2 regions of the Paenibacillus terreus genome follow, and region 1 is predicted to be linked to the other one. Evidence: riboswitches for the same ligand, from Rfam matches in the RefSeq annotation. Region 1 holds a riboswitch; the other holds the start of a gene.
The links. A riboswitch is a leader RNA that binds a small molecule or an ion and turns the genes downstream of it on or off. The one in region 1 is predicted to bind FMN.

Region 1 (16,036 bases):
AAAGCAAACCGTATTTCCGAAATTCCTCAAGGCAATACCTTTTGGCTGCAGGTGAAAAAACATGGTTTGGCTGCACAATTTGAATACAACGATTATGTTGAATTTATGTCAGTATATATAACGCATTAGTGGCATTATATTGATGGAACTGCGTTTATAGCCAGGTTTAAAAAAGAAATTCTGTGATAAAGGCTGAATTATTTCTAATTCTTGAAAGTTTGAGTCATTTTATATTACGCAAAACGTGTTTTTTATTGACAACACTTTATGGCCTGCCTATACTTTGTTTAAGGAACAATTAAGGAATAATTCCTTATATATTTTGCTTCATCAACTCGTTTTCTAGCTAGGGAAGAAAAGCCTAAAGGAGGGATTTGATGATTAGAGAGATTGCATTTGCTGCAACCGGCGACGCTTTTATCACGAGAAGATTGCCTGTGCAGGATGAGGCCTTTGAGAGGCTGTCAACGATTCTCAAGCAAGCGGATGTCCGGTTTACGAATTTGGAAGTGACATTGCACCAGCATGAAGGCATTCCGGCGGCGGTAAGTGGCGGAACCTGGGCCATGGGACCGCCGGACGCGCTATGTGATTTGAGGGCTTACGGATTTAATCTCATTGCATGGGCCAACAATCACACGCTTGATTACTCTTACGGCGGGCTTGAGGCTACGGAGGAATACTTGAACAAGCACGGTTTTGTCCATGCAGGCGTGGGAATGAATCTCGCAAGCGCAAGTGAACCGCGCTATCTGGAGACGGCCGCCGGCCGGGTTGCCATCATATCCGCCACCTCGACCTGTCATGAATCCGCCATTGCCGGCGACCAGCGCCCCGATATGATCGGCCGGCCCGGTGTGAATCCCCTGCGTTACGAAACCATTCATAAAATTTCCCCTTATAACATGCAGCAGCTGAAATCCATCGCATCCATCGTCAAAATCAACGCAGCCCAGGAGCAGAGCATTAAAGAAGGCTTTAAATTGCCACGAAATGATGATTTGTATTCTTTTGGAAATTATCTTTTTAAGGAGGACGATCAAGAAGGCGTAACAAGCCGCCCCCACGCCAGTGATCTGAGGCGGATCATTGCGGCAATCAGGGAAGCTCGACTGCAGGCCGAGCACATCATTGTCAGCATCCACGCGCATGAAATGAACGGCGAGCATAAAAACCAGCCGGCTGAATTTCTGGAAATCTTCGCAAGAAACTGCATTGATGAGGGAGCGCATGCCGTGATCGGGCACGGCCCTCACATCCTCAGAGGCATTGAAATCTATAGGAACAGGCCAATTTTCTACAGTCTGGGCAATTTTATTTTTCAGAATGATACCATAACCCATCTGCCTGCCGACTTTTATGAGAAATACGGGCTCAGCCATACAGAGCATGTTGGTGGAGCCCTGGAAAAACGCAGCCAGAACAACACTATCGGTTTTGGCGTCAATCCGAAAATTTGGCAAAGCGTGCTGCCGGTATGGAAGATGCGGGACGGCGAGCTGACGGAGCTTGTCCTGCATCCGGTTGAGCTGGGCTACGGCAAACCGCGTTACGAGCGGGGATGGCCTGAGATTAGCGCGAATGGGCAAATTTTGGCCGAGCTTGCGGAATTGTCGGCTCCCTATGGGACAAGCATCGAAATTGAGGGAGGCGTCGGAAGGGTTAGCGTTAGCGGGGGTGTGACTTCGCAAAACTGAGGAGCCCGGTGATATGGCGGAGTGTCTGGTTTTCAATCAACGGAGCGGAGGATGAGAAACGGATGAAAAATATCGGAATGCTGATAACTCTTTTGCTGATTACCGTACTGACGGCAGGCTGCGGTGGGAACGCGGGCACGGCAGGCACCAATACAACGACAAATTCTTCCGCAGAGGCGACAGTGGGCGGCACGGTCAAGATCGCAATGAGCGTGCAGCCGCCTACGCTGGATGCCCATCTGACGACTTCTTCGGACGCGATTCTGGTGATGCGGAACATCTACGAGACACTGGTTACGCAAAATGCCGATCAGCAGGCGGTGCCGATGCTTGCGGAATCCGTTGAGGCCAGCGAGGACGGCTTGACTTATACGTTCAAGCTCAGACAAGGGGTCAAGTTTCATAACGGCAAAGAAATGACCTCCGAGGACGTGGTGGCTTCCATGAACCGGTGGCTGGAAAAATCGTCACGGGCCACCCTGCTGCTGAGCGGATCGACGTTCAAGGAAGTGGATGATTACACCGTAACCTTGACCCTCGCCGAGCCAGTGACGGACGTGCTTGACATTATGGCAGGCAAAGGGCAGTTCCCGGCGATCATGCCGTCGGAGGTCATTACAGGGGCGGGGAAAGACGGAGTTGCCGAATATATCGGTACAGGGCCGTTTGCTTTTGACCAGTGGGCGCAGGACCAATACATCCATCTCGTCAAATTTGCCGATTACAGCGTTGATAGCCGCGAGACAAGCGGGCTGTCCGGCAGCAAGACGGTTTATGTGGATGATGTCTACTACTATATTGTGACCGATTCCTCCACACGGCTTGCGGGCATTCAGACCGGGGAGTACGACATCGCCTCGAACATGCCGTTCGACAACTATGAGCAATTAAAGAGCATGCCGAACTTGACGACTCATGCCACGTTTGATTCCGGCACGCTGAATGTCGCTTACAACAAAAAGCAGGGCCTGATGACCGATCCGAAAATCCGGGCCGCCATCAACACGGGAATCAACGCCAACGCCATCATGATGGCGAGCTTCGGCAGCGAGGATCTGTACAAGCTTGATCCCGGATACATGAGTTTTGAACAGGCCGATTGGGCGACTGATGCCGGCAAGGAGTCCTTTAACCTTGGCGATGCGGAGAAGGCGAAACAGATGCTGGAGGACGCCGGGTATAACGGGGAAGAGTTGATTTTATATGCCACCCGCGACTATGACCATCATTACAATTCGGCTGTCGTTCTGCAGCAGCAGCTTCAGGAGATGGGGCTTAACGTCAAGCTGGAAATCTACGACTGGCCGACGCTGACCGAACGGCGCTCCGATCCGGCCAACTGGGACCTTCTCATTGTAGGAACGGGTTATGTAACCACCCCTTCTCAGCTGCTGGTGGTCAATCCTGAATATGTCGGCTGGACGGATGATGAGACGCTTTTTAAAATGCTTGCGGATATCCGGGTCGCTCCTACCAAGGAAGAGGCCAAGCAGCTGTGGAGTGAGATGCAGGCTTATATGTGGAACGATTACCTGCCATATACGCTGTTCGGTCATTATGCCTCGATCGACGCTGTTTCGAGCGGGCTGCAGGATCTGACCATGTTTCAGGGACCCGTTCTTTGGGGCGTGAAGAAAGCGGGTTAACCAATCCTCGGGGAGGGAAATCAATCGTGAAAATGTATTTGGTGAACAGGCTCCTCTCGCTCATTCCCGTATTGTTCATCGTCTCGGTCGTGATTTTCTCCATTGTCCATATCACTCCAGGCGATCCGGCGGCTGTGCTGCTCGGGGATGAAGCCACGGAAGAGCAAATTCAGGCGCTGCGGGCGGAAATGGGCCTGGATCAGCCCTTAATCAGTCAGTATTTCAACTGGGTCGGGAAGGCGCTGCAGGGGGATCTCGGAATCTCCTATTTTATGAAAATGCCCGTCATGAGCGCCATTATGAGCCATTTTACGCCAACGATTTCCGTTGCGGTTTTTGCCGGGCTCCTGTCCGTATTGTTTTCCCTCCCGCTGGGCATTCTCGCGGCCATTCACAGAGGGACCGCCACCGATCAGACCGTCATGGGCATATCACTGCTCGGCATGTGCCTGCCCAGCTTTCTGCTGGCCCTCTTCCTCGTCCTGCTGGTCGGGGTACAGCTGCAGTGGCTGCCGGTTGCGGGTTATCAGCCGCTGAGCGCCGGACTTTGGCAGCATCTGAAATATTTGATCCTGCCATCCGTTGCCCTTGGGGCCATGCACACGGCGCTGATTGCCCGCATGTCGCGCTCCAGCCTGCTGGAGGTGCTGAACATGAACTACATCAAAACCGCCAGGTCGAAGGGAGTCAAAGAGCGGATGGTCATCTATCGGCACGCGCTCAAAAATGCATTCCTGCCCATTTTAACGGTGATCGGGCAGACCTTCGGTGCCTTGATCGCCGGCGCGGTGGTAACGGAGACGATTTTTAACATTCCGGGGATCGGCCAGCTCATCATCAATTCCGTGGAACGAAGGGATTATTCGATTATTCAGGGCGTCGTGTTATTTGTAACCTTTCTCTATGTGCTGATCAACCTGGCGGTGGATCTGTTGTATGGCGTGGTCGATCCGCGTGTGAGGCTGGGGAAAAAATAAAGGAGGGAGCCCATGAGCCTGGTCGGGAGCAGCACGGAGCTGGTCCGTGTGAAGCAAAATCTGAAGAAGCAAAAACGCAGGCTGCTGTGGCGGCGAGTCCTGGTCAACAAAGGCATCGTCATCGGCGGGCTGATGATGGCGGCTTTGACACTGCTCGCTTTAATCGGACCTCTGGTAACCCCACACGATCCGTTTGCGATGGTGGTCGAGGAGCGGCTGAAGCCTCCGAGCTCGCAGCATCTGCTGGGTACCGATAATTTTGGTCGTGACTTGCTGACGAGAATTGTGTACGGTGCGGGAGTGTCGCTGGGCATAGGTTTGACCGTTGCTTTTCTGGCTTGCCTGATCGGCATGATTTTCGGACTGCTTGCAAGCTATTATAGAACGCTGGATGAAATTCTGATGCGCATCTGTGACGGTCTTATGGCGATTCCCGGCGTGCTGCTGGCCATTGCCCTGATCGCGGCCCTCGGCCCGCTGCAGCAGAACGTCATTATCGCCTTGACCATTGTGTTCATTCCGAATGTGGCCCGGGTCGTCCGTTCTGCCGCCATTGTCATCCGGGAGGAGACATACATTGAGGCCGTCAGGGCACAAGGGGCGAGCCCCTGGAGAATCATCGTGTTGCATATTGCGCCGAATACAATCTCCCCGCTGGTGGTTCAGGCCTCCTTTATCTTTGCGGACGCGATCATTACGGAGGCGGCTTTGAGCTTTCTGGGCGCAGGCATTCCCGCCCCGAATCCGAGCTGGGGCAACATTCTGGGAGACGGTAAAGTTGTCATCTTCAAAGCCTGGTGGATGACCGTGTTCCCCGGGGCGCTCATTATGCTTTCCGTGCTTGGATTGAACCTGCTGGGGGACGGTTTGAGAGACCTGATTGATCCGCATCTGTCAAAGGGAAGAAAAAGCAGCCACTAAAGGAAGGAGGGCATTGCATGCAGGCGGACGTTTTACTTGAAGTGCGCGGCTTGAAAACACATTTTGCTACGGAACGGGGCCGGGTGACGGCTGTGGACGGCATTTCCTTTCATATTAATAAAGGAGAAATTTTGGGGGTTGTTGGTGAGTCGGGCTGCGGCAAAAGTGTGACCTCCCAATCCATTCTGCGCTTGTTTGACGAAAAGCATCTCGTTAAGTACGAGGGTGAAATACGGTTTAATGGGGAGATGGACCTTTTAAAGCTGTCCAGGCCGCAAATGGAGGACATTCGCGGGAATGAGATCTCAATGATCTTTCAAGACCCGCTGAGCTCGCTCAACCCGGTGCTGACCATTGGCTTTCAGATTGCGGAATCGCTGATGCTGCATCAACATATGAACAAAAAACAAGCCTATGCCAAAGCGGTGGACATGCTCCGTTTAACAGGCATTCCGGCGCCGGAAAGGCGGATTCACGAATATCCCCATCAGTTGTCGGGCGGGATGCGGCAGCGGGTGATGATTGCCATGACTCTGGCCTGTGAGCCCAAACTGCTGATCGCCGATGAGCCAACGACCGCGCTCGATGTCACCATCCAGGCGCAAATTCTCGATCTGATCTCCGATCTTAATCAGCAGCTGGGTATGGGCGTCATGTTCATTACCCATGATCTCGGGGTCGTGGCGGAGCTGTGTCACCGTGTAGTGGTCATGTATCTCGGACAAATCGTGGAAGAAGCCCCGGTGGAGGATTTGTTTGAGCATCCCCTGCATCCGTACACCAAAGGGCTGATCCGTTCCATTCCGCAGATGGACGGAGACCGGACGGCCAAGCTGCATGTCATTGAAGGCATGGTTCCATCGCTGGAGAATGTGCCCCAAGGGTGCCGGTTCGCGGCGCGCTGTCCCTATGCGGACAGCCAGTGCAGAGAGCAGGAGCCGGAGCTGTTCAGCCATGCGGACATGCGGAAGGTCAGATGCTGGCATGTTGAGCGGATCGGGCGAGAGGAGGCAGGAGTCTATGCATAACACAGCGGAGGCAGAACCCAAGCTGCTGCTGGATGTCCGGGATTTGAAAAAATATTTTCCGCTGCGCGGGCCGCTGGGTCGGCTGGGAGGAGCAAAGGGGCAGGTGAAAGCGGTCGATAACGTATCCTTTCGGCTGTATGAAGGTGAAACCTACGGCCTGGTCGGCGAATCCGGCTGTGGCAAAAGCACGACCGGCCGTTCCATCATGCGCCTGACCGAGCCGACGTCCGGTACCGCGATGTACAGGGATCAGGATATTTTCAAGCAATCGGGCCAGACGCTCCGCAAAACGAGGAAGGAAATCCAAATGGTGTTTCAGGACCCTTACTCTTCCCTGAATCCCCGCAAACGGATCGGCAGCACGCTGGAGGAACCGCTGTTGATTCACTCGATCGGGGATAAAAAGGACCATGCCGACAGGGTAATGGACATCATGCAAAAGGTCGGGCTGCAGGTGGATCATTATTACCGGTATCCGCATGAGTTTTCAGGAGGGCAAAGGCAGCGGATCGGGCTGGCCCGGGCGCTGATCGCCAATCCTCAGCTGGTCATCTGCGATGAGCCGGTGTCTGCGCTGGACGTATCGATCCAGTCGCAGATTATCAATCTTCTGGAGGACATGCAGGAGCAGTTTCAGCTGACCTATCTGTTTATCGCCCATGATATGAGCGTTGTCCGGCATATTTCCGACCGGATTGGCGTGATGTACCTGGGACAGATGATGGAGGAAGCGCCGACGGATCGGTTATTTGCTTCCCCGCTGCACCCGTATACCCAGGCGCTGCTCTCGGCGGTGCCGCTGCCGAATCCGAAGGTGAAGAAAGAGCGTATCCGCTTGCAAGGTGAGCTTCCTTCCCCGCTCAACCCGCCTGCCGGCTGCATTTTTCATACCCGTTGTCCTTATGTGATGGACCGCTGCAAGCAGGAGGCTCCAGCCAAAAAACAGATGGAAGACCGGCATTTTGTTGCCTGCCACCTGTACGATTGAGGTATGATGAAAGCAACAAGGCGTGAAGGGGAGCGAACATATGAATGAAGAGGAAATTTTGCTGCAGTATCTGACTGTAAAAAGCGCTTATGCGTGTAGTGCCATTCCCGGAACAGGGAAGTGGACGTTTCTGTCGAAAATGAGCGGAATCCCCGAGGCCTGGACTTTGGATGAAGAGCAAAATCCCATCTTATTTGTACGGGCGGAGGACCGGATTCTAAGCCTGCTGCATGCTCCTGACGGAAAACGGGCGGTCGTAGGCGTCGACTGCAAAGGCAACGAAAAGCAGCAGTTATTTTTGGCGGGGGAGGGGAAGCTTGAGCCCTTGATGCAATCTGCCGAGCATTTTCACTATCCGGGCGGCTGGTCGCCGGACGGGCAGCTTTTCTCCTACAGCAGCAACCGCAGGCATCCGGGGTATTTTGATATTTTTGTAATCAGCATCGCGACCCGGGAAGTCAATACCGTGTTTACCCATGATGGCAACTGCGTTCCGCTTGGCTGGGCGGATCATGACAGTCTGCTTATCCGCATCCGGGAAACGAACCTGGACAGCACGATTTATCACATCAACATCAGGACAGGCCAGCAGGTGCGGATCGGTCCGGCAGGTACGCTGGCCAAATATGAAGCGGTGCGGATGGCGGACGGCGGGAAAAAAGGCTATGCCCTGACGGACCTTGGGGAAGAGACACTTTACTTGTGTGAATATTCCACGGATTCCCCTGAAAGGCTGACCAAGCTGCTTCATTTCCCCAGATGGGATATTGAAGAGATCGCACTTTCACCGCAGGAGGACATCCTGGCCTTTACGGTGAATGAAGGCGGCGTTTCCAGGCTGGGCTTTTATCACATCGCCACGGCAGAGCATGAGATGACCGCCGGAATTCCTGCAGGCGTCATAGACTCTCTGTCCTGGCTCAGCGGCGAAGCCCTGCTGTTCAGCCTGAAATCCCCGGTCATGCCCGGAGACATTTGGGAATACAGCCGGTCATCCCGGGCGGCCCGCCGTTTAACCTTCATCAGCCGCGCGGATAGCATAAGCGGCCGCTGGGCCGAGCCGGAAATTTGCACATATCGTTCCTTTGACGGACTGGAGGTCCCGTATTTTTTCTATAATCAAACGGCAGAGCAGGGGAAACCTGCAGTCATTTATGTGCATGGCGGGCCGGAGGGCCAGACGAAGGCGGAGTATCATCCGGTCATGCAGTACTTGGTCCGTCAGGGCTTTGCGGTGGCGGCCCCGAATGTGCGCGGCAGCAGCGGTTACGGCAGGACCTATATCCGTTTGGACGATGCCAGGAAGCGGATGGACTCCGTCCGGGATCTGGCCTGGCTGGTCAAGGACCTGACCGAAAACCGCGGGGTCGCCCCGGGCAAAATCGGCATCATGGGCAGAAGCTACGGCGGATTCATGGTGCTGGCGGCGGTGACGCACTATCCGGATTTATGGGCAGCCGGAGTGGATATCGTGGGCATCTCCAATCTGAAGACGATGCTCAAGAATACGGGCGAGTGGCGGCGGCGGTTGCGGGAATGCGAATACGGCAGTCTGGCAGAGCACAGCGATTTTTTCGACGAAATTGCGCCGCTGCATCATTCGGACAAAATCAAGGCACCGCTGCTTGTCTTTCATGGACGCAATGATACCCGCGTTCCGGTCAGTGAGGCGGAGCAACTGGTAGGGGATATGCAGGCACGGCAGCAGGAAGTGGAGCTTATTGTGTTTGAGGATGAAGGACATCAGACGGAAAAGCTGGAAAACCATATAACGATGCACCGAAAAACCGTTGAATTTTTTAGAAAACATCTGAACTAAAAAATCTTCGGTCCAGAATTTTTCGGTTTAGAAACATTCGGTTTAAGAAGTTATTTTAGGTGAAGGAGAGACGGTCGATGGGCAAACAAGTGGAAGCAAACGCGGACAAGTATGAGATTTTGCCGCAGGTTACAGAGGTATACAAACGGCTGATGGCCGACTCCGGCGTGCAGACGGGGCTTGCCTTTTTGGAAGCAGACAATGACCGTACAGCGGAAGAGCAAATTGAACTGACAGAGATCGAAGCGCCGACCTTTGAGGAAGCGGAAAAAGGGGAGCTTTATAAAAAGAAGCTGGAGGAGCTTGGCATCCAGGATATTCAGACTGATGAGGTCGGCAACGTGTTCGGCATCCGGCCCGGAAGCGGAGGCGGACCTGCACTCGTCGTATGCGCTCATCTGGATACGGTGTTTCCGCGCGGCACAAATGTCATTGCCAAACGAAAAGACGGAAAAATTTACGCTCCTGGCATTTCCGATGACGGCAGAGGTCTGGCCGTTGTCCTCACCCTGGTCAGAGCGTTGAATCACGCCGGGATCAAGACCAAAGGCGATCTGATCATCGGGGCGACGGTCGGGGAAGAAGGTCTGGGAGATCTGCGCGGCGTCAAGACGCTGTTTGAAGGACGAAACGATCTGGACGGATTTATTTCCATCGAGCCAGGCGAACCGGATCGGATTACGTATTTGGGGGTAGGCAGCAAGCGCTACAAGGTGACCTTCAGGGGGCCGGGCGGTCACAGCTTCGGCGACTTCGGCACGCCAAGCCCGATCCATGCACTTGGCCGGGCCATTGCGGCTCTGGCGGATGTGCACACACCTGCCAATCCGAAGACAACTTTCAATGTGGGGCTTATTCAGGGCGGCACCTCGGTCAATACGATTGCGGAAACGGGAGAAATGGTACTGGATATGCGCTCCACTTCACAGGAGCAACTCCTGAAGCTGGAAGCCGAGGTATTGGCGCTGATTGAAAATGCGGCAGAGCAGGAAAATCTGCGCTGGAACCGGGAAGGGACCATTACGGTGGTGAGGAAGCTGGTCGGGGACCGTCCGGCAGGCTTGCAGGACCCGCATGCGCTGATCGTGCAGGCTTCCGCGGCAGCAACGGCAGCGATCGGCTTTGAGCCTGTTCTGGATGAGGCCAGCAGTACGGATTCCAACATTCCGATTTATTTGGGCATCCCGGCGGTCACCTTGGGTGGTGGAGGCGATTATGGCGGGGTACATACCCTTGACGAATATTTTGACCCGCAGGATTCCTACCTTGGAGCGCAGAAGGTATTTCTGACCGTGCTTGGACTGGTGGGGCTTGAGGGTGTATCCGAACCGCTGCTGGCAAAAAGGTAAAGGATATGGAAAAAGTCTATCAATTTATTGAAGAGCATAAGGAAAAGTATCTGGAGTGGCTGATCGAATTATGCAGGCAGCCGAGTGTAGCCGCGCAAAACAGGGGGATTGAAGAAACCGTTGTCCTGGTTGAAACCCATTTAAAGAAATTGACGGACAAGGTAGAGCGGATTCCGACCTCGGGAAATCCGATTTTGTACGGGGAGATTCATACCGGGAAGACGAAGACCTTATCCTTTTATAACCATTACGATGTGCAGCCGGAGGAACCGGTTGAGTTGTGGGACAGCCCGCCTTTTTCTCCGGAAATCAGGGAAGGCAGACTGTATGCCCGGGGTGTGGCGGACAATAAAGGAACGCTGATGTCCAGAATTTGCGCGGTTCATGCGTATCAGAGCGTATACGGCGAGCTGCCGCTCAATCTGAAATTCATTATTGAAGGGGAAGAGGAAATCGGCAGCCCGCATTTGGAGGAGTTTACCTCGCAGCACCCGGACAAGCTGTGGGCGGATGCGAACATCTGGGAAAACGGATTTAAAAGCATTGATGGACGGCTGCAGATTACACTCGGCTGCAAAGGAATGCTGTATGTTGAGCTGCATGCGCATGGGGCGAATACGGATTTGCATTCGGCGAAGGCAGCGATTGTCGAGAATCCGGCATGGCGGCTCGTATGGGCGCTTGCCACGCTCAAAAATGAGCGTGAGGAAATCCTGATCGACGGCTTTTATGACCGCGTGCTCCCCTTGACAGAGGAAGAACGCAGGCTGACTGAAGAAATGGACTACCAGGAGGCGAAGGAACTGGAGCAGCTCGGACTGAAGCAGTATGTGAACGGGCTGTCCGGTTTTGCGCTGAAGGAGAAGTTGATCTTCCAGCCGACCTGTACCATATGCGGAATAGAGGCCGGTTATACGGGGGAAGGGTCAAAAACGGTTCTGCCGTCCACGGCCAAGGTGAAGCTGGATTTCCGCCTTGTGTCCGAGCAGGACCCTGCGGAGATTTTAGTGCTGCTGCGGCAGCATCTGGACAAGCACGGCTTTGCGGATATTGAAATTGTGCCGCTTAAGGGACAACATGCGGCAGTTACCCCTATCGACGATCCGCTGGTGCAGAAGGTGGTTGGCAGCGCCAATGCTTTTTTCGAGCAGAAGCCGCAGGTGATCCGCTCCCAGGCCGGGACGGGCCCGATGTACAACCTGTGTCAGAAATTCGGCATCCCGTCGCTGGGCTTCGGTGTAGGTCATGCTGCTTCCCATAATCATGCGCCGAATGAAAGCATTTATGTGGACGATTACATCGAAGGCATCAAGTTCGCCGCATTGGTGCTGCATGAATTTCCAAAGTGAAATAGTATATATTGAAAAAAAGGACCACGTTCCCGGTTATGGGGACGCGGTCCTTTTATTATTAGGCCAAATTTCATCTCACGCGGAAATTTCTCTTGTTTGTCTGGAAATGAGGAACAGCGTAACCCAGATCAGTATAAAGCCTGTAAGCTGCGGCAGGGTGACCAGCTCATGAAAGGCGATCCAGTTAATGAGTACGCCAATCATGGGGAAGCTGAGCTCGGCCAGCGTGGCATAGGAGGCTTTGGTTGAGCTCAGCCCCTTGTAGTAAAGAGCCATACTGAGCAGTCCGGGAAGCAGCGCCTGCAGCACCAGATTAAGGATCACTCCGCCTGCGGCCCATGTGCCTGACGGAAGCTGCCAGGGAGCGTGCTCCATAGAGGTCATCACGAGCAGCAAAGGCAGGGCCAGCATAAAGCGCAGAGACGTTACCGTCTCATATTTCATGGTGCCGAGCAAATATCTGCCCATGACGGTGGAGCCGCCCCATAAAGCGGCGGCGCCCAGGGAGAGCAGGCTGCCAACTTGAATAAAATCGTTGACATGGCTGAAAGGCACCGACCAGCCGAAGGTCAACATATAGGTGCCGACCAGCGCCACCAGCAGCAAAATGCTGAAGTAGCGGGGCAGCAGCTCTTTTAAAATGATTCTGGCCATGATGATGGCGAAAAGGGGCTGCATCTTCTGCAGCAGCAGCACCGCATTCGGGTTGCCGCTGGACAGGGCCATCGTGAACAGCACGGTAGCGAGCGCCGATCCGCCCCAGGAGATGAACAGCAGGGCTATGGCGTGGCGCAGTCTGACCCGCTTCAGCTCTGCGCGGTGCCGCCACAGCACCGGTGCGGCGCAGATAAACAGAATGATGTGCTCCAGCAGTACGATCTGCGTGGAAGTCAGATAATCAAGCAGCAGGATGCGGAACAGGGGATCAACACCCCACAAGGCCGCGCCAATGACGACCAGCCAGAAACCGCTTTTGACAGGAGCTTGCCGCAAAATGGCTCCGGATGAAGCTGTAGTTTCACTCATGATTGTTAGCTCCTTTGTGGATAAAGGACCCGTAGAGGCAAAAGCCCCCGTTCACGTGTCGTTAAACACGGACGGGGGCTGATCAAATAAACCTGAACATACGCGGCAGCCATGGGAATGTGAATGCATCAAAAAAGAGCAGATTATTCCCCTGGAACACGCTGAACGTGGTTTATTGTGCGATCTTCTTCCATCCGGACTGTACCGTCGGCTTTGGCATCTCACCAAATCAGTCCGCTGTCTGCATGGCAGGCAGCGGAGTCGCGGGCTCGGCTCCAGGAGCCATACCGCCGGTTGGGAATTTCACCCTACCCCGAAGATCCTTATTCCGTTTTTTTAGATAGTATCTATTCTACAGCTGCAAGTATGCTTCGTCCAGTGAAAATTTCATGAAGGAAGCAGTGGTGTTTCGAGAGTTTTCAGAATTTATAAAAACATGGCCCATATTACCAGCTCAGGCTATAATGTGATGGAAATATCAGGAGATAAGGATAAGAATAGAAGGGGGAGATTGGGCTGTTTTTGAAAACGGTTGTACATATCTTTTTGACTTTAGTTGCTTTGGCATTCTCGCTATTGCTCGGTTTTATTGTGCTGCTTTACATTTCATTTACGGTGGACGGGCAGAGATTTTATATTCCCTTGTTTTTTGCTGTTTTGGGGATCGTGATGATTGCCATTATTTTGTTTAATTTTACCGCTGTCAGACGTCATAGATGGTATCGGCTGGGGATTGTCATCAGCCTTGGCTGCTGTGTGCTGGCCGCTGCGGGATATGAAGCGAACCATGCGTATGACAACAGTCTTAAAATCGCCAGTGAGCAGGATGTAAATCTGGAAATGTACGAGCCCTTCACGGATGGAAGCAAAACAGTGAACCTGTCCAAGCCATCCTCCTTCAGATTAAGCAGCGAGGATGTGCTCCCCCGCCTGGACGGGGCAACCGCGCTCTATCCGGTATATTCTGCTTTTGTGCAGGCAGTATATCCGGAGAAAAGCTATGCTGTACACGACAGTGAGGTCATGTCCAGCGGAACTGGCATAGCATATAAACGGCTGATCACCAGGGAGGCGGATTTGATCTTTGCCGCAGCTCCGTCGGAAGGGATATTGCAGCTGGCAGGCGAGCATTCCCTGGATCTGAAGCTTACTCCCATTGGCCGGGAAGGCTTCGTGTTTTTTGTAAATAGGGCTAATCCTGTGACAGGCTTGACGAGCGGGCAGCTGAAGGACATTTATACCGGCAAAATTACGAACTGGAAGGAGGTCGGTGGTCGTGATGAGGAGATCCGAGCGTTCCAGCGGCCGGAAGATAGCGGCAGCCAGACCATGCTGCGCAAATGGATGGGGGAACGTGAGCCGGTTGAACCCGTGACAGAGGATGTCGCAGCAGGGATGGGCGGAATTATGCAGCAAACGGCGGATTACCATAATTACAGGAATGCCATCGGGTTTTCCTTCAATTACTTTGCGACCCGTATGAATGCTGATGAAGGCATCCGTCTGCTGGCCGTTGACGGCATAATGCCCAATGCGGATACAATCAGCCGCGGCAGCTACCCGATTACAGCACCGTTCTATGCGGTTACGGTGGAGCCCAGGTATGGGAAAGACAAGGCCAGCAAGAAGAAAGAGGACGAATCCGCTGCCAAGCTTATACGTTGGATTCTCTCCCCGGAAGGGCAGGAGCTGATTGAAAAAACGGGATACGCCCCGGTCAGCCGCTAAGCTTTTGGGGAATGTAGAAACCGCCAGTATTTAACGGCTGCTTGTCAGGCTAGTCAGCATAAATCGAACAAGTCCCTCATAGACATGTACTAATTCGAATTAAAACATGCTGAAGGGGTTGATGATATGCGCCGGAGTTCATGGATACTTGCCATGATCATGTGCGTGACCGTGCTGCTGGCTGGCTGCGGCAAGAAGAGTGCGGACGATGTGGTTAAAGATTTGAGTGATGTGGTAAGCGGGATGGACAGCTATCACGGTACGGCGCTGATGACCCTGCATACCGGCCAGACGCCGCAGGAATATCTGGTGGATGTATCCTACCGCAAACCCTCGTATTATCGTATAGCCATGACCAATGAGAAGAAGGATATTACCCAGATTGTGCTCCGGAATGATGAAGGGGTATTCGTCCTTACACCGAGCCTGAACAAAAGCTTCCGCTTTAAAAGCGACTGGCCGGATAACCAGGGACAGGTCTATCTGTACGAAACACTGGTACGCAGCATCATAGGCGATGAGACCCGTCAGCTGGCTGACGATGACAAAGCCTATGTCTTCGATGTTGCCGCCAATTACAACAGCCACGCGCTTGTCCGCCAAAAAATCTGGCTTGCCAAGGACAATTACGCTCCGCAGCAGGTGCAGGTATCGGATGCCAATGCCAAGGTTGTGGTTGATTTGAAATTCAACGATTTCAAATTCGGCACGGAGTTTGACAAGGATGCCTTTGATATGGAACGCAACATGGCCGCAGGCAGCACTGCTGTTCCGCCATCCGGTTCAGGGGACGCCAAGGACGCGCAGCCGCAGGCTGAGACCGGGGGGGCCAAGTCATCGGAGAATCCGGATCAAACAGGAACTTCTAATGAAACAGGAAACACGAATCAGGTCGGAACGGACTCAAGCGGATCAGCCGCGGGTGAGGCTAACGGAACAGAGGAGAAACCTGCGGCGGATGGTACTCAGGCTGGTGATGCGGATGCCGGTGCCGGAGAACCGAATGCAGGGGCAGACGGGCAGTCAGGTCAGGGCAGCGAGGACCCGGCCATGAGTGAATTCGGAATTATTGAGCCAAGCTACATGCCAGCAGGCGTGCAGATGAGGGATATGCCGGAAATCGCGGACAGCGAGACCCATGCGGTGATGCTGCGCTATGCCGGACAGTACAATTACACGATTGTGGAGAGCCGGCCGCTGGACCGGGCTGTATCTCTTGCCGCAGGCGATCCGATCGATATGGGCTTTGGTGTTGTAGGCGTATTGACAGGGGATCAGCAGCAGACCTTGACCTGGATGATGGACGGGGTGGAGTTCAGAATTACGAGTGCCGACCTGCCTGTTCAGGAAATGATTCAAATCGCCGCGTCTATGCAGGATCAATCGGGTAAATAAATCCTTGTAGGCGGATAGTGACGGTTGGTGGAGTTATTCGCTCTGCCGAGGTTGCTGTCCGTCTTTTTCTTCATCCGCTGATTTCCTGTATTTGCAGCTCTCCGGCCCTG
Region 2 (16,036 bases), on a different contig from region 1:
ATTTGTTTCAGATCGGATGTATCGGCCTTCTGAAATCGGTGGACAAGTTTGATCTCAGCTATGATGTCAAATTTTCCACTTACGCCGTACCTATGATTATAGGTGAAATTCAGCGTTTTCTCAGAGATGACGGAACGCTGAAGGTAAGCCGATCCCTGAAGGAAATGGCCAACAAGGTCCGGAAAAAAAGGGACGAGCTCTCCAAGCAGCTGAATCGTCTGCCGACGATCAAGGAGGTTGCCGATGAGCTCGGGGTGTCGCCGGAGGATGTCGTATTCGCCCAGGAAGCCAACAAACAGCCTACATCCATTCATGAAACTGTCTTTGAAAACGACGGCGACCCCATTACGCTTATGGACCAGATTGCGGACGATTCCCAGGAGCGCTGGTTTGACAAACTTGCTTTGAATGAAGCGATCGGGGGACTGACCGAACGGGAACGGCTCATCGTATATCTTCGGTATTTCCGGGACCAGACCCAGTCCGAGGTTGCCAGCAGGCTTGGCATATCACAGGTGCAGGTATCGCGCCTCGAGAAAAAAATACTGCAGTCCATCAAGGACCAGATTGCCCAATAATATAAGCGCTGCAGATAAATCTATAATTCTGGACATGTGTTCACCCGCGGCTTGCCGCGAGTGTGCAGATGTCTTTTTTGCTATCACAATAACAATTCATGTTCACGAAAAGAGCTTTTGTAATAAGGATAAAATCCGTCAGCTTCCTCATACTAACATTAGTGGACAGCTGAGGAGGGATATAGAGCGAATGAATCACACTACACAGCATGAAGGAGATACAGAGGCTGTACAGCACCCGCCAACCCGGGAGAGCGGACACGGGGAGGATGCTGAAGCCCGCAAGCGGCATCAGGAGAAGGCAGACAACGAAATCTCCAATAATGTCAAAGAATCCGTGCTGTATTGGCAGGAAGAGGATACGATTCCTGTGAGCATGGAGGATATCAAGCAGACGCTGCAGGATACTGTGGGGCTTGGCAAATCCTTTGATGTGGTTCTGCGGGAAATGAATTTTGGGGGCAGAAAGGTAGGCATTTTCTTTATCAACGGATTTGCCAATTCACTGCTTCTGTCCGAAGTGCTTGACCGGCTCAGTTATGTATCGCCTGGGGACATCTCTTCCAATGCGCTGGAGTCATACTTTGAACGCTTTATCCCGCATGTTCAGGTGGAGCTGGAGGACAAGATGTCTGCCGTCATTAACAAAGTGCTGACCGGAGTGAGCGCTTTTTTTATCGATGGAGCGCACCAGGCGATTCTTGTCGATACCCGTTCGTATCCCGTAAGAGGGCCTGAGGAGCCGACCATTGAGAAAGTTGTACGGGGAGCAAGAGACGGCTTCACGGAGACGCTGATGACGAACATCGCGCTGGTAAGGCGGCGTCTGAGAGACCCGGGGCTTAAATATGAAATCATGCAGGTTGGCCGCCGCACACGCACTGATGTATGCCTTGCTTATATTGATGATATTGCGGATAAAAAGCTGGTGGACTCGGTCAGAGCCAAAGTTAAAAAGATTGTTATTGACGGCATCCCGCTGGCTGACAAGCAGCTTGAGGAGGCGATGACCGACAAAAAATGGAACCCTTACCCGCTCGTGCGTTATTCGGAGCGTCCGGACGTAGTGGCCTCCCATTTGCTCGAGGGAAGGGTTGTACTGTTTGTCGATACGTCCCCCAGCGTCATGATTTTGCCCACAACTTTTTTTGATTTGTGCCAGCATGCGGAGGAAAACAGACAGTCTCCGTTTATGGGAAGTTATTTGCGGTGGATCCGTTTTGCCGGCATTTTTGCCTCGTTGTTCTTGCTTCCGCTCTGGATGCTCATGGTGATCAGCCCTGAGCTGAAGCCGCCTATACTCGACTTTATTGGTCCTCAGAAGGCCGCGAAGCTGCCCCTGATCATTCAGTTTCTGCTGATTGAGTTCGGGGTGGATCTGATGAGAATGGCGGCTGTACATACGCCGACACCTCTTGCCAGCGCCATGGGACTGATCGCAGCCATTCTGATCGGCGATATTGCTGTCCAGACCGGACTGTTCGTTAACGAGGTGGTTCTGTATATGGCGATCGCGGCAATCGGGATGTTTGCAACTCCAAGCTATGAGCTCGGGCTTGCCAACCGTTTGATACGGCTCGTGCTGCTGGTACTGGTGGCTGCCTTTAAAATCAAAGGATTTGTGATCGGCGTAACCGCCATTCTTGTGCTGCTTACGGTACACCGTTCCTACAATTCCTCGTATATGTGGCCCTTTATTCCTTTCAGTGCCAAGGGCATGCTGTCCATCCTTATCCGTAAATCCGTGATGGAGGATGAAAAGAGACCGTCGTATAATAAGCCGCGCGATTCCACACGCATGCCTGAGCATCAAGGCGGCACCTGAAGGATAGGCTGAAACCGGGACGGTTTCCGCACAAAAATCCGTTGCCCGCTGCGCATTTTTTGCTATACTTATGTAAACATTCTTTGGAATTAGAGCTGTTCCAGAAAGAGAGGCCCCAGGAAATGTATTTACATGGTACCAGCAAAATCAATGCCCAAGGGCATTTGGAAATAGGCGGCTGTGACGCGACTGCGCTGAGAGAGCAGTTCGGCACACCGCTTTATGTTGTCGACGAGCAGCTGGTTCGCCGCCGCTGCCGTGAATTTATCGAAGCTTTCCGCGCGACGGGGCTTTCTTTTCAGGTGGCCTACGCAAGCAAAGCGTTCTGTGTAGTGGCGATGTGCTCCCTCGCTGCAGAAGAAGGAATGTCCCTGGACGTAGTTTCTGACGGTGAGCTGTACACTGCTCTTCAAGCTGGGTTTCCCGTTGAACGCATTCATTTCCACGGAAATAACAAAACGCCCGCCGAGCTGGAAATGGCGCTTGACGCCAGGATCGGCTGTTTTGTTGTGGATAACCTGACTGAGCTGCACCTGCTGCAGGCGCTTGCCGCCGAGCGGAACATGCGGACCAATATTCTTCTGCGCGTGACGCCGGGCGTAGAGGCTCACACGCATGAATATATTTCGACAGGGCAGACCGATTCCAAGTTCGGATTCGATATTGGCAACGGGGCAGCCATGGAAGCTGTTAAGCTGGCCCTTCAGCAAAGTCAGCTGAATCTGCTCGGCGTCCATTCCCACATCGGCTCCCAAATTTTCGAGGTGGACGGCTTCGAGGTTGCCGCCGAGCGTGTGGCTGCCTTTACAAAGTCCGTAAAAGAAGAACTCGGGGCGGAATTTAAGGTTATTAATCTTGGCGGCGGCTTCGGCATCCGTTATACGGACGAAGATACTCCGCTGCCGGTGTCCCGTTATGTGGAAGCCATTGCCAAAGCGGTCAAAACCCATTTTGCCGGAATCAGCGCAACGCTGCCGGAAATCTGGATCGAACCTGGCCGCAGCATCGTCGGTGATGCAGGCACCACGCTCTATACGGTCGGAAGCATCAAGGATATTCCCGAGGTGCGCAAATATGTTTCCGTCGATGGAGGCATGACGGATAATCCGAGACCAGCCCTTTATCAGGCGAAATATGAGGCGATGCTGGCCAACCGCGCGAATGATCCGGCCGAGGAAACGGTATCCATCGCCGGCAAGGCCTGCGAGAGCGGTGACATGCTCATTTGGGATGTTGAGCTGCCAAGAGTGAAGAGCGGTGACCTGCTTGCTGTGTCATCCACCGGGGCTTATAACTACTCCATGGCAAGCAATTACAACCGGATTCGCCGTCCTGCCGTCGTGTTTGCGGCCAACAGCAAGGCAGAGCTTGTTGTACGCCGCGAGAGTTATGAAGACCTGGTGCGCAACGATCTTATTCCTGAGCGTGTGAGCAGCCGCACACTTGTGTAAAGGAAACAGAAGACTTTGCCAATTGCAGGGATCCATAGTAAACTGTAGTCTGATGTCTCTTCTGACAGCAGTCCGGACGGAGCATTAACATCCACCGGGCGCCAAATTTGATGGACGGGGTGTTCAAGAAATGAAAAAAGGTAAAATCGTGCTTGAAAATGGCGGAGTTGTTGAGATTCAATTCCTCCCTGAAGAAGCTCCAAATACGGTAGCAAATTTTGAAAAGCTGGCAAACAGCGGGTTTTATAACGGTCTGAGCTTCCATCGTGTGATTCCAGGCTTCGTAGCTCAAGGCGGCTGTCCGGTCGGCAACGGCACAGGCGGTCCTGGCTACACCATCGATTGCGAAACAGCTACTAACACAACCAAACACGAAAAAGGCGTGCTCTCCATGGCGCATGCCGGACGCAACACGGGCGGCAGCCAGTTCTTTATCGTTTATGCTCCGCAGCCGCACCTGGATGGTGTGCACACCGTTTTTGGCAAAGTGATCAGCGGCATGGAGCACATTGATGCTGTAAAGCAGGGCGACAAAATGAAGGAAGTTACAGTGTTTGAAGCGTAATAAAAAATGAGGTTTAAGAGGCGATCTGTTCCCGGTACTCTGCCGGGGATAGATCGCCTTGTTTGTTTTGGAAGCATTAATTTTGAACAAAGCAATAAACAGTGCTAAACTAAGGGTTAAAAATTAGGGACGAACATCCGATATAGGTGTAAAGGCATACGGCCTGAAACAACGGCGTTATTTACATGGAATAAGAAAATATGGAGAGGTGCCGAATGATTACCCTGGATACAAGTGAAATAATTGAAATAACAAAAAAGCAGATGGGCAAAGTGATGAACCTGTACCCGGTTGAGTTGAAATTCACGGACGATTTTGGCAGAGAAAGACCGGCGGCCGACCATAAATTCAGCCTTACCAATCAGCATTACTCCGCAAAAGTAATGGATTGCATTCTGGAGAATGAAGTGCGTCCAGTACTAATGTGTGAAATCATATATTTCCTGAAGTGTGAATATATTGACGGGGTTATCGATCTTCGGCTGGATTATGATTTTCGTAAGGGCTCGGAGCATAACCCGATGGCTGCGGCCGTCATTTCCTTTGATGATGATGTTGAACTGGAAAGAGAAGAGCTGGCGGATTTAATCGACCTGGCGCTGCAGATGAATGATAAGCTATGGTTTGAGGAGCTTTCGCAAAAATATATGGAGCTTCAGGCATAATTGATTTGAATGAATTTTAACGGACAAGCGGCAGGCTCAGGATCTGCCGCTTGCTTTTTGTGTTTCAAAGTGTTACGATTTGCTCAATTACAACCGACTTATGGAAATAATCGAATATCTATCCTTCGGGGCAGGGTGAAATTCCCTACCGGCGGTGATGGCGCTTGATGGACATGGTTTATATCAAGCGGCTCAGTCCGTGACCCGGATACTGCTTGTGACAAGCGGTTGATGGTGGACCTGGTGCGAATCCGGGACCGACAGTATAGTCTGGATGGGAGAAGGATCGTGGATGAGCGCACCTGTAATGGAGCGCTGACTTTCGCATACACATTTTCAAAATGTTCAGTCCGTCTACAGCAATTTGCATGCGTACGGAGGTTTATTTTGTTGTAGCCTCTATGTACATAGAACTGAACTTTTGAAGCTTGTTGTGTCATGTCTATGAAAGCTGATTCACTCTGTAATCCCTGCCCCTGGCGATCTAATCGCCGGGGGCTTTTTAGTCGATAGACGCTTTTTTACTGTTCTGAACATTCCGGTTGTAAGAATACGGACCGATGATGGTCTCGCATCACAAGAAAGGAGGAAGAAGCCGTTGTTTACTGGCCTTATTGAAGAGGTGGGCATTCTCCGCAAGGCAGCACGCAGCGGGGAAGCGATGGAGCTGGAGATTTCCGCCGCGGTGGTGCTTGAGGATCTCAAGATCGGCGACAGTGTGTCCGTTAACGGCGTTTGCCTGACAGCAACCAAAATCGGCGAACGAAGCTTCACGGTGGATGTGATGCCCCAGACGTATCGGCACAGCAATTTAAGTGAGCTTCAATCCGGCAATCCCTTGAATCTGGAGCGGGCCATGGCGGCGGGCGGCCGGTTCGGCGGACATATCGTGCAGGGGCATGTGGATGGCACCGGCCGGATTGTCCGTATCACCCGGGACCAGAATGCAGTCGTGTATGAGATCATGCCCGATGACGATGCGCTGTTCAAATATCTGGTGCCTAGAGGCTCTGTAACCATTGACGGAATCAGCCTCACGGTAGCTCAGTTGTACGATTCGTCTTTTGCCGTATCCATTATTCCGCACACGCTGGAAGCGACAGCTTTGCGCGGCAAGCGGGCGGGGAATACTGTTAATATCGAATGCGATATTCTCGGTAAATATGTAGAGCATCTGCTGTTCTTCAGCAGGAAAGATCGGCAGACACAAGCCCCAAAGCAGCTTGATCTTGAATTCCTGGCCGAGCACGGGTTCTCCTGAGCCAAGCCCGGTATCATCACTGCATACACAAGGAGGGAAAAGACATGGAACAGGACATCGTTTTTGATTCGATTGAGGATGCCATAACCGATCTCAAGCAGGGCAAGATTGTGATCGTGGTGGATGATGAGGATCGTGAGAATGAAGGAGATTTTGTGGTGCTCGCAGACAAGGCAAGCCCCGAGGCGATCAACTTTATGATTACCCAGGGGCGCGGTCTCGTATGTGTGGCGATCACGCAGGAACGGGCTGATGAGCTGGAGCTTAAGCCGATGGTGTCGCAAAATACGGATTATCATGGTACGGCTTTTACTGTGTCGGTAGACCATGCTCAAACAACGACGGGCATTTCCGCAGTGGAGCGTTCCATGACGGCCAAGGCGCTTGTTGATCCTGCGGCTGGTGCGGGCGATTTCCGCAAACCGGGCCATATGTTTCCGCTGATCGCCAAGAAAGGCGGCGTATTAAGACGGGCAGGCCACACTGAAGCTGCTGTGGACCTCGCCAAGCTGAGCGGTGCTGCACCGGCCGGCGTGATCTGTGAAGTGATCAAGGAGGATGGTACCATGGCCCGGCTGCCGGATCTCGCGATGATCGCCGCCCAGCACGGCTTGAAGCTGATCAGCATTAAAAGTCTGATCAGTTACCGGATCGCCAGCGAACAGCTTGTGAAGCAGGAGGTGGCCGTGCGGATGCCAACCGATTTCGGAGTGTTCCAGGCCGTGGCCTATTCCAATGAGGTGGACAACAAGGAGCATGTTGCGCTGGTCAAAGGCGAGATCGATCCCGCCAAGCCCGTTCTGGTCCGGGTTCACTCCGAATGTCTCACGGGTGATGTATTCCATTCGCACCGCTGTGACTGCGGGCCGCAATTCGCGGCTGCTTTAAGCCAAATTGAAGAAGAAGGCGCCGGTATTCTCCTTTATATGAGGCAGGAAGGCAGAGGCATCGGGTTGATAAATAAGCTGAAAGCCTATAAACTTCAGGAAGAAGGTCTTGATACGGTAGACGCCAATCTGAAGCTTGGTTTTTCAGCTGACCTGCGTGATTACGGCATCGGCGCCCAAATGCTCAGGGATTTGGGGGTGCGCCAAATCCGGCTGCTGACCAATAACCCCAGAAAGATCAAAGGTCTGGAAGGTTACGGTCTTGAAGTGGTCGAACGTGTGCCCATTCAAATTCCGGAGAACGAGGATAATTCGAATTATCTTCATACAAAACAGGTGAAGCTGGGGCATCTTCTTACGTTCGAAACGCTTGAGCAGAATGAGCGTTGATATAGTCGGATTATAACTAAAACCAAACTCGGAAAGGCTGATGATCAGTATGGCGAATTATTTTGAAGGAAATCTTGTATCCTCCGGATTAAAATATGGTATTGTAGTTGGAAGATTCAATGAATTTATTACGAACAAGCTGCTGAGCGGAGCGCTTGATGCCCTCAAGCGGCACGGTGCTGCCGATGAAGAGATTTCTGTAGCATGGGTGCCGGGAGCTTTTGAAATTCCGTTGATTGCTCAAAAAATGGCGGAAAGCGGAAAATTCGACGCCGTCATAACGCTCGGAACAGTCATCCGCGGCTCAACGACCCATTATGATTATGTGTGCAACGAAGTGGCCAAAGGTGTGGCGGCAATTAATCTCAAAACAGGCATACCGGTTATTTTCGGGATCGTCACCACGGAAAACATTGAGCAGGCTATCGAACGCGCAGGCACGAAGGCCGGCAATAAAGGCTGGGATTCGGCCGTTGCCGCGATTGAAATGGCTAATTTGACAAAACAGTTCTGACTCGGGCTATCGGATACTCTGACATTCTGATACAATGCAGTTTGTGAATTTGGCGGGAGGAAAAATGCTTTGACGGTAGTAACTTATAAACTGGAAACGTTTGAGGGGCCGCTTGATTTGCTTCTGCATCTGATCGAAAAAGCCGAAATTGACATTCAGGATATACCGATCAGTGAAATCACGGATCAGTATATGGACTATATTCATACGATGCAGGAGCTGGAGTTGGACGTTACAAGCGAATTTCTGGTAATGGCGGCGACCCTTTTGTCGATCAAAAGCAAGCTGCTGCTTCCTAAGCCGCCGGTCATCGACATGGACGAATATGATATGTACGAGGACGAGGACTATGATCCGCGCGAAGAGCTGGTGCAGAAGCTGATAGAATACCGCAAGTATAAGGGAATTGCCCGCCATCTCAGCGAAAAGGAATGGGAGCGCAGCCTGATTTTCAGCAAGGAGCCTGAGGATCTGAGTTCCTATGTTCCAAGCGAGCCGGCTAACCCGGTACAGGGTCTGCATACGGCAGATTTAATCGCTGCCTTTAAACGGGCCTTGCGCAGGGCCGAGCGGAGAACGACGGTGGCCCGGATCCATCGGGATGAAATCTCCGTAAAGGATCGGATAAGGCAGGTCCTGACCGTGTTCGAGAAGGCTGGGCAGGGCAGCAGGCTGCTGTTCTCGCGGCTGATGCATGACGACATGCAGCGCCATGAGATCGTGGTGACCTTTCTCGCCATTCTGGAGCTGATGAAGATGAAGCAGATTGTATGTTTTCAGGAGAGAGTTTTTGACGATATTGTGATGGAGTGGAGAGGGGATTTACGTGCTGATAGATTATCCGACGCTGAAATCGATTATTGAGGGGCTTTTGTTTCTGGCTGGCGAAGAAGGCTTGACCGTGAAGCAAATTGCCGACATAACGGAGCAGCGTTCTGAACTGGTCACGGATTGTCTTGAGGACATGAAGAATGACATGCAAAAGGAGGGAAGAGGCCTGCAAATGCTGAAATTGGCCGGCAGATATCAGCTTGCCACTCTTCCCGAGCACGCCCCTTATTTCGAGAAGCTGGCTTATTCCCCGGCTCGTGTCTCCCTTTCCCAGGCTGCTCTGGAAACGCTGGCGATCATCGCCTACCGGCAGCCCATCACCAGGGTTGAGATCGAAGAAATACGTGGTGTAAAATCGGAGCGGGCCATTCATACACTTGTCAGCAAAGAATTGATCGAAGAGACAGGACGGGCAGACGCCATTGGCAGACCGATTCTATACGGAACGACCAAAGCGTTTATGGAGTACTTTGGGCTCGGCAGTCTTGACGAGCTCCCGCAGCCTGAACAGTTTGAGGATACGGATCAGCTGGAGGAAGAGACGCAGCTTCTGTTCAGCAAGCTTGACGAGCAGCAGCTGACCTTTGATGATATCGGGAATAGAGAAGATTAATTATATTCATGACAGGGATGCCCAAGCAGTGTTACGACTGTGCGGAATCCCTGTTTTGTTTTGCCCATAGAGCAGAGCTGTAACGAATGTTTTCCTCTTCCAAGGCTATACTAAACGACATAATGTGCATCCAGGTATTTGGACGGAGAGGAGGTAAGCTGTGAAGCCTGCTGTGTGGATATGGATAGTTATTGCGGCTTTGATTTTATTGGTTCTGGCCGTTCTGCTCTCCAGAATCAAGATTCGCGCCGAGGTGCTGAAACAGGCTAATAATGATTATGCCCGTTTGCAGATTCACATGCTTTATGGGCTTGTCCGCTTCCAATACGAATTGCCCTCCGTCCTCATCGACCGGTTCCGCAAGGGGATATCGGTAAGGCTCGACAGGTACATCAATGTTGGAGAGGATAAAACGGACAAGGACGAGGCGGTTGTTGACAAGAGCAAAATTGAGGAGCTGCTAAGAAATTTTCGAGTTCTCCTTGAGAGTACGGATTCCTTAAAGCAGTGGATAAAAACAACGGTCGCTCATCTCTCTCTTTCCCAGCTGAAATGGACAACCAAGCTGGGAGTACGGGATTGCTCGCAGACGGCTGTTCTGACCGGAGCAGTGTGGGCCCTGAAAAGCTCTGTTGTAGGTTGGACAACCGCTCATGTGCGGTATGACTGCATGCCGGCTTTATCTGTCATTCCTTCATGGGATGAACGGAATTATTTTTCCACGAATGTAGTATGCAGTGCCTCCATATCCATGGGCTATGTGGTGATCGCACTGTTCAGGCTGCTGGCCAGCATTTTAAAAGTGCCAGGAGGTTTTAAAACATGGAAAAAAATGTTTACCAGAGAACCGTCCGATCATCTGCCGGAACATTAAAATGGTGCGGCTCAGAACAGTTACATATTTTCGATACAAAAGCAAAAACGGAGTCAGGCTGGTCTTATTAAAGATCAGCCTTTTTTGTTTCCTCTATGATGGAGGTCCGCAGCTGCTTCATATCAGTCATTGGCGGTCGTCCAAACCGGCGTGCATATTCCCGGCTAAACTGAGTGGGGCTTTCGTAACCGACACGAAACGCGGCTTCAGCAGCTTCAAGGTCTTCTGTAAGAAGCAAGCGCCGTGCTGCCTGCAGCCGGATGGCTTTTTGATACTGCAGCGGACTCATGGCGGTTACTTTTTTAAATTGCTTATGCAGGGCAGAGGGACTCATGTTAACTTCTTTCGCCAATTCTTCAATCAGGAAAGGCTTGGCATAGTCACGGTTGATCATGTGAATCACCTTGGCAACGCGCTGAGCCTGGGTGCCGATCAGGGCAAATTGTCTGATGATCTCACCCTGCTCGCCTTGCATGACTCTATATAGAATTTCACGGATGATGAGCGGTGCAAGGACCTCAATATCGCCGGGTGTATAGAGCAGCCGGACAAGCCGGATTACCGCTTCAAGCAGTGGAGGGGTGGATGAGCTCACGACCAAGCCGGGACCGGTAGTTCCATTCACCATTGGCTTGGATGACTTAAGGATGTCCACGATCATATCCTGGCTGAATTCCAATTGTACACTTAGGTACGGGAGCTGCGGCGAGGCTTGCGTGATTTTTCCGACCACCGGCAGATGAACGGAAGTGACCAGGCAGTTGCTCGGATCACAGCTATAGGTTTTACCGCCAAAAGTCACGTCCTTCCCTCCTTGGGCTATGACGTAAAAGGAGGGCACGCTCACCGAATTGAAATGCTCCGTTTCATGAGATGCTCTTCTAAAACTGAGTTCGGGCACAGCCGACGCGTGAGCACCATCGGAAGGCGCATGCTGTTGAATAAGCCATGCCAACTCCTGCTGGCAGATTGACGGGTCGGAAGATTGAGCGAATTTGTGCATAATCAGGCTCCTTTATCGGCTGTTGGTAAGCATATTGTATCCGTGCTGTACAGGATTAGGCAAGAACCGGACATGAATGAACTACCTGTATAAAAGGGCTACATCCTATACTTTAAGTGCAGACAGGGATTTAAGCTAAAATAAAACGAAAGAAGGAACCTGATATGATTAAAGAAAAAGTCGTTGTCATTACTGGAGCAAGCAGCGGAATTGGTGAGGCAACAGCACTTCTTCTCGCCGAAAAAGGAGCAAAAATCGTTCTGGGTGCACGCAGGGTGGAGCGTCTTGAAGCACTTGCAGCCCGTATAACCGCGGTTGGCGGTGAGGCCATCTATGCTCGTACAGATGTGAGGAAGCGTGACGACTTGACCCATCTCGTCAAGCTGGCCTGTGAACAGTATGGTCAAGTGGACGTTCTTCTCAACAATGCTGGAATCGGGCCGATATCCCCCCTTGATGAACTCCGCGTGGAGGATTGGGAGGATATGATCGATGTCAACATCAAAGGTGTTTTGTACGGCATCGCCGCTGGGCTGCCGGTCTTTCGCGAGCAGGGCTTTGGACATTTCATCAACATCGCTTCCACGTCAGGACTTACGACTACCCCGAACATGGCGGTCTACTCGGGCACCAAGTTTGCGGTGCGGGCGATCTCCGAGGGGCTGCGCCAAGAGGCAGGCGATAAACTGCGCGTAACGATCATTTCCCCCGGGTTTGTGAAGACGAATTTTGTAGAAGCAATTCCCAATCAGGAGATCAGGGGGGAGCTTGAGAGGTACCGAGACAAGGAGGCGATTTCACCGGAAGCGATTGCCCGTTCCATTGTGTTCGCGATGGAGCAGCCGGCCGATGTGGATATTAACGAAATGATCGTGCGTCCCACTGCACAGGCGTAACTCCTCCTGTTAAACGAAACAAATGACTCCCCTCCAGGGAGCGAGGTAATCAACCCATAATTGTGCTACATAACTCAAATGCATTTGGGGATGATAAGTGAAGAAAAAAACCAAGCTTAACGACTGGAGGGAGCTTATATGTCTGATCATCCGATTCAAGGACTCATGCAAACGGCGATGGAAAATATTAAAGGCATGGTGGATGTCAACACCATCGTTGGTGAAGCGGTGGAAACGCCTGACGGAACCGTCATTTTGCCTATAAGCAGAGTAGGTTTCGGATTTGCGGCAGGGGGCAGCGATTTTAACGTGATGGATGACGTAGCGGATCATTCAGGATCTTCAGGTGTGAAGGCCGGGCACCCGTTTGGTGGCGGCAGCGGGGGAGGCGTGTCCATCCAGCCGATCGCATTCCTCGTTGTCGGACGTCAAGGTGTTCAGATCGTGCCGCTTGATAATCAGACCCATCTTTTTGAGAAGATTATCGACTCCACGCCGCAACTGATTGATAAAATCCAGACCATGATGGGACGAACGGGTATGTCAGGTGGAACTGCAGCAGCCGGAATGACCGAAAACCAAATACCGCCTCAAGTTCCGGTCAGCAGCACGGATCGTACTACCACATCCTACCTGTAATCTGTATTGAGCCGATGTTTAATCCTTTCCGTAATAGCTTTCTCCGGGTCAGCCGGTGAATGTCTTAGCGGGAAGGATTTTTCGGCTTTGCAAAGGACATACTTTCGACAGCAAGTACATAAAATGGTACAAGACCATTCGCGAACCGGAGGATTGCCATGTTAACACGTCAGAGGATTGTCTCAATAAGCCTGCTCATATCCATCGTCCTTCTATTCGAATCCGCAGCGGCTGTGGCTGCTCCGGAAGCAGATCTTCCACCCGAGCCGGCCAATCATGCGGAAGCTGCAGCGCTGATCGATGTTTCTTCAGGACGTATATTGTATGAAAAAGAGGGCGACAAGCAAATGCGAATTGCCAGCCTGACCAAAATCATGACCGCCATCGTGGCTATAGAGCATGGCAATCTTAAAGACAAGGTTACCGTGTCCCGAAACGCTTTTGGCAAAGAAGGGTCCTCCCTCTTTTTGAAGCTGGGAGAGCAGATGAAGCTGGAGGATATGCTGTACGGCCTGATGCTTCGTTCCGGCAACGACGCAGCCACAGCGATCGCCGAGCATGTTGGCGGTTCCGAGGAAGGGTTTGTGTTTCTCATGAACGCCAAAGCTGAGCAGTTGGGGCTTGAGCATACCCATTTTGCCAATCCGCACGGACTCGACGCGGAAGGCCACTATTCCACAGCCAATGATATGGCGAAGCTTACAGCATATGCGCTTCGGAACCCGGTATTCCGGGAAATCGTCAAGACAGAAAACAAGAAGGCTCCCAATCCGAACGAGCAGTGGGACTATTCCTGGCATAACAAAAATAAGATGCTGCGGCTGTACGAAGGCGCGGACGGGGTGAAGACCGGTTATACGAAAAAAGCATTCCGCTGTCTGGTCAGCTCGGCCACCCGGGACGGACGACAGCTGGCCGCCGTTACTTTGAACGACGGAGACGACTGGAATGATCATGGCCGGATGCTGGATTACGGCTTTCGCTATTATCCGATTGTGGAAGTTACGCGGAAAAACACGCCTTTGAGCGGGTATAATTTTGTCACAGGGGCTTCCTTCTCCTATCCCCTTGCCGAAGGGGAGGAACAAATGCTGACGAAGAAGCTGGTACTGACCAAAACAGCCTCTGGGGGTATCACATCAGAACGGGCCTCCTTCGGCTTGCGCGGCAGGATTGACATGCTGCTTGATGGCAAGCTTATCGGCTCCGTGCCTGTGTACGAGAAGGGCAGTTATATTCCCAAGGCCAAAGAAGCGCTTCCCGCTCCCGCGTCCGGCAATGTGCGCGACAGCTCATGGAGGGACGCTTGGACTGAAGTGATGCAGCGCTTATTTTCTGCATAAATGGGAGCTGCAGGAGAACTGAAAGGCGGTGAATCTTATCGTTAATTTGATATGGATGGCCATGATTGTTGTTGGCGTCGGATTTGCGGCTGTGCAAGGAAAGATGGACGTTGTAACCAAGGCGGCCTTTGACGGGGCTGCCTCCGCTGTCACCGTATGCTTCGGCTTGATCAGTGTTCTGGTATTCTGGATGGGTATGATGAAGATCGCGGAGGACGCTGGACTTATGAAGAAGCTGTCCAGGATGCTTGCGCCTGTCATAGGCTTTCTGTTTCCGGATGTGCCGCGCAATCATCCGGCGATGGGGTATATTTTATCCAATATGAGCGCCAATCTGCTCGGACTGGGGAATGCGGCAACTCCCATGGGGCTTAAAGCGATTCAGGAGCTGCAGAAGCTAAATCCGGACAAACATACGGCCACTCCTGCCATGTGTACTCTGCTTGCATTGAATACGGCCAGTATTACGCTCATACCGACGACACTGATTGCAATCCGGATGAATTACCATTCCGCAGAGCCCGCTGAAATTGTCGGTACCACACTGATGGCTACGGCCATCGCTACCTTCGCGGCGGTCGCCGCTGACCGCTGGTTCCGCAATCGGCTGCGGCGGCAGCCGCCTGTGCCAAGACAGCCGACGGGCAAGTCCATGTGAAAGGGGGAGCTGCATGCTTGAATTCATAAATCTCATTTCTGCCTGGGCCATTCCTGTTATTCTGGCGTTTATCCCCCTTTACGCATATATGAAGAAGGTACCGGTGTACGAATCCTTTACAGAAGGAGCCAAGGACGGTTTCTCGACGGCTATAGGCATTATCCCTTCTCTGGTCGGCATGATGGTGGCGATCAGCGTTTTCCGGGCATCGGGAGCGCTTGATTTTATTTTGAGCTGGTTTGCGCCTCTGTTCCGCTTATGGGATATTCCGCCCGAGGTGCTGCCGCTTGGTTTGCTGCGGCCGCTGACAGGCTCCGGCTCCCTTGCTTACACGACAGATTTAATTCGTACATACGGTCCCGACTCCATGATCGGACGTATGGCCTCCACCATTCAGGGCAGCACGGATACGACTTTATATGTGATCGCAGTTTATTTTGGAGCCGTCGGCATCCGCAACGGGCGGTATGCGCTGAAAGTCGGACTGTTTTCGGATTTCGTGGGTTTTGCGGCGGCGATTGCCGTATGTCTGCTCGTATTTTGAACGCTGTCAAGCTTCTCCCGGATTTCAACTTGTGATTTTGGGCCCTACTGGGTATCATTAGCATGAGGTGAAATCACGAACATGGAGAGATTGCAGAAAATTCTTGCCCAGGCAGGCGTGGCATCCCGGCGCAAATGCGAGGAGCTCATTCTTGCGGGCAAAGTGGAGGTTAACGGGGAGACCGTTACGGAGCTCGGCACGAAAGCGGACCCCGCTCAGGATATCATAACGGTAAACGGCAAGCCGATTAAAACGGAATCGAAAGTATACCTGATGATGAACAAACCCAAAGGAGTCATTACGAGCGCTTCCGATCCGGAGGGACGCAAAATTGTGTCCGATTATTTAAAGGGTGTGAAAGAACGGGTTTATCCTGTAGGCAGACTGGATTATGATACTGAAGGGCTGCTGCTGCTGACCAATGACGGCGAATTTGCCAACCTGCTTACGCATCCGCGGCACCATGTACCCAAAACGTATTTGGCGACTGTAAAAGGAG

Region 2: another riboswitch for FMN. It lies ahead of ribE (riboflavin synthase); the one in region 1 lies ahead of ACE5KN_RS05670 (DMT family transporter).

What each region holds. Positions count from the first base shown of each region.
Region 1 is NZ_JBHIRX010000002.1:308,047-324,082, forward strand. Features, by position in the region: gene ACE5KN_RS05625 (CapA family protein) at 378-1,697, shown strand; gene ACE5KN_RS05630 (ABC transporter substrate-binding protein) at 1,760-3,343, shown strand; gene ACE5KN_RS05635 (ABC transporter permease) at 3,370-4,320, shown strand; gene ACE5KN_RS05640 (ABC transporter permease) at 4,333-5,241, shown strand; gene ACE5KN_RS05645 (ABC transporter ATP-binding protein) at 5,259-6,269, shown strand; gene ACE5KN_RS05650 (ABC transporter ATP-binding protein) at 6,262-7,257, shown strand; gene ACE5KN_RS05655 (S9 family peptidase) at 7,298-9,076, shown strand; gene ACE5KN_RS05660 (M20/M25/M40 family metallo-hydrolase) at 9,154-10,425, shown strand; gene ACE5KN_RS05665 (M20/M25/M40 family metallo-hydrolase) at 10,431-11,774, shown strand; gene ACE5KN_RS05670 (DMT family transporter) at 11,853-12,803, opposite strand; FMN riboswitch at 12,982-13,128, opposite strand; gene ACE5KN_RS05675 (PstS family phosphate ABC transporter substrate-binding protein) at 13,326-14,531, shown strand; gene ACE5KN_RS05680 (DUF4367 domain-containing protein) at 14,658-15,926, shown strand.
Region 2 is NZ_JBHIRX010000005.1:81,381-97,416, forward strand. Features, by position in the region: gene sigF (RNA polymerase sporulation sigma factor SigF) at 1-578, shown strand, start outside; gene ACE5KN_RS11495 (spore germination protein) at 769-2,403, shown strand; gene lysA (diaminopimelate decarboxylase) at 2,526-3,854, shown strand; gene ACE5KN_RS11505 (peptidylprolyl isomerase) at 3,985-4,419, shown strand; gene ACE5KN_RS11510 (IDEAL domain-containing protein) at 4,635-5,084, shown strand; FMN riboswitch at 5,202-5,374, shown strand; gene ribE (riboflavin synthase) at 5,683-6,345, shown strand; gene ACE5KN_RS11520 (bifunctional 3,4-dihydroxy-2-butanone-4-phosphate synthase/GTP cyclohydrolase II) at 6,390-7,622, shown strand; gene ribH (6,7-dimethyl-8-ribityllumazine synthase) at 7,672-8,136, shown strand; gene ACE5KN_RS11530 (segregation and condensation protein A) at 8,206-9,000, shown strand; gene scpB (SMC-Scp complex subunit ScpB) at 8,969-9,580, shown strand; gene ACE5KN_RS11540 (DUF2953 domain-containing protein) at 9,741-10,454, shown strand; gene ACE5KN_RS11545 (AraC family transcriptional regulator) at 10,522-11,457, opposite strand; gene ACE5KN_RS11550 (SDR family oxidoreductase) at 11,622-12,353, shown strand; gene ytfJ (GerW family sporulation protein) at 12,492-12,992, shown strand; gene ACE5KN_RS11560 (D-alanyl-D-alanine carboxypeptidase family protein) at 13,151-14,335, shown strand; gene ACE5KN_RS11565 (nucleoside recognition domain-containing protein) at 14,373-14,993, shown strand; gene ACE5KN_RS11570 (spore maturation protein) at 15,007-15,537, shown strand; gene ACE5KN_RS11575 (pseudouridine synthase) at 15,619-16,036, shown strand, end outside.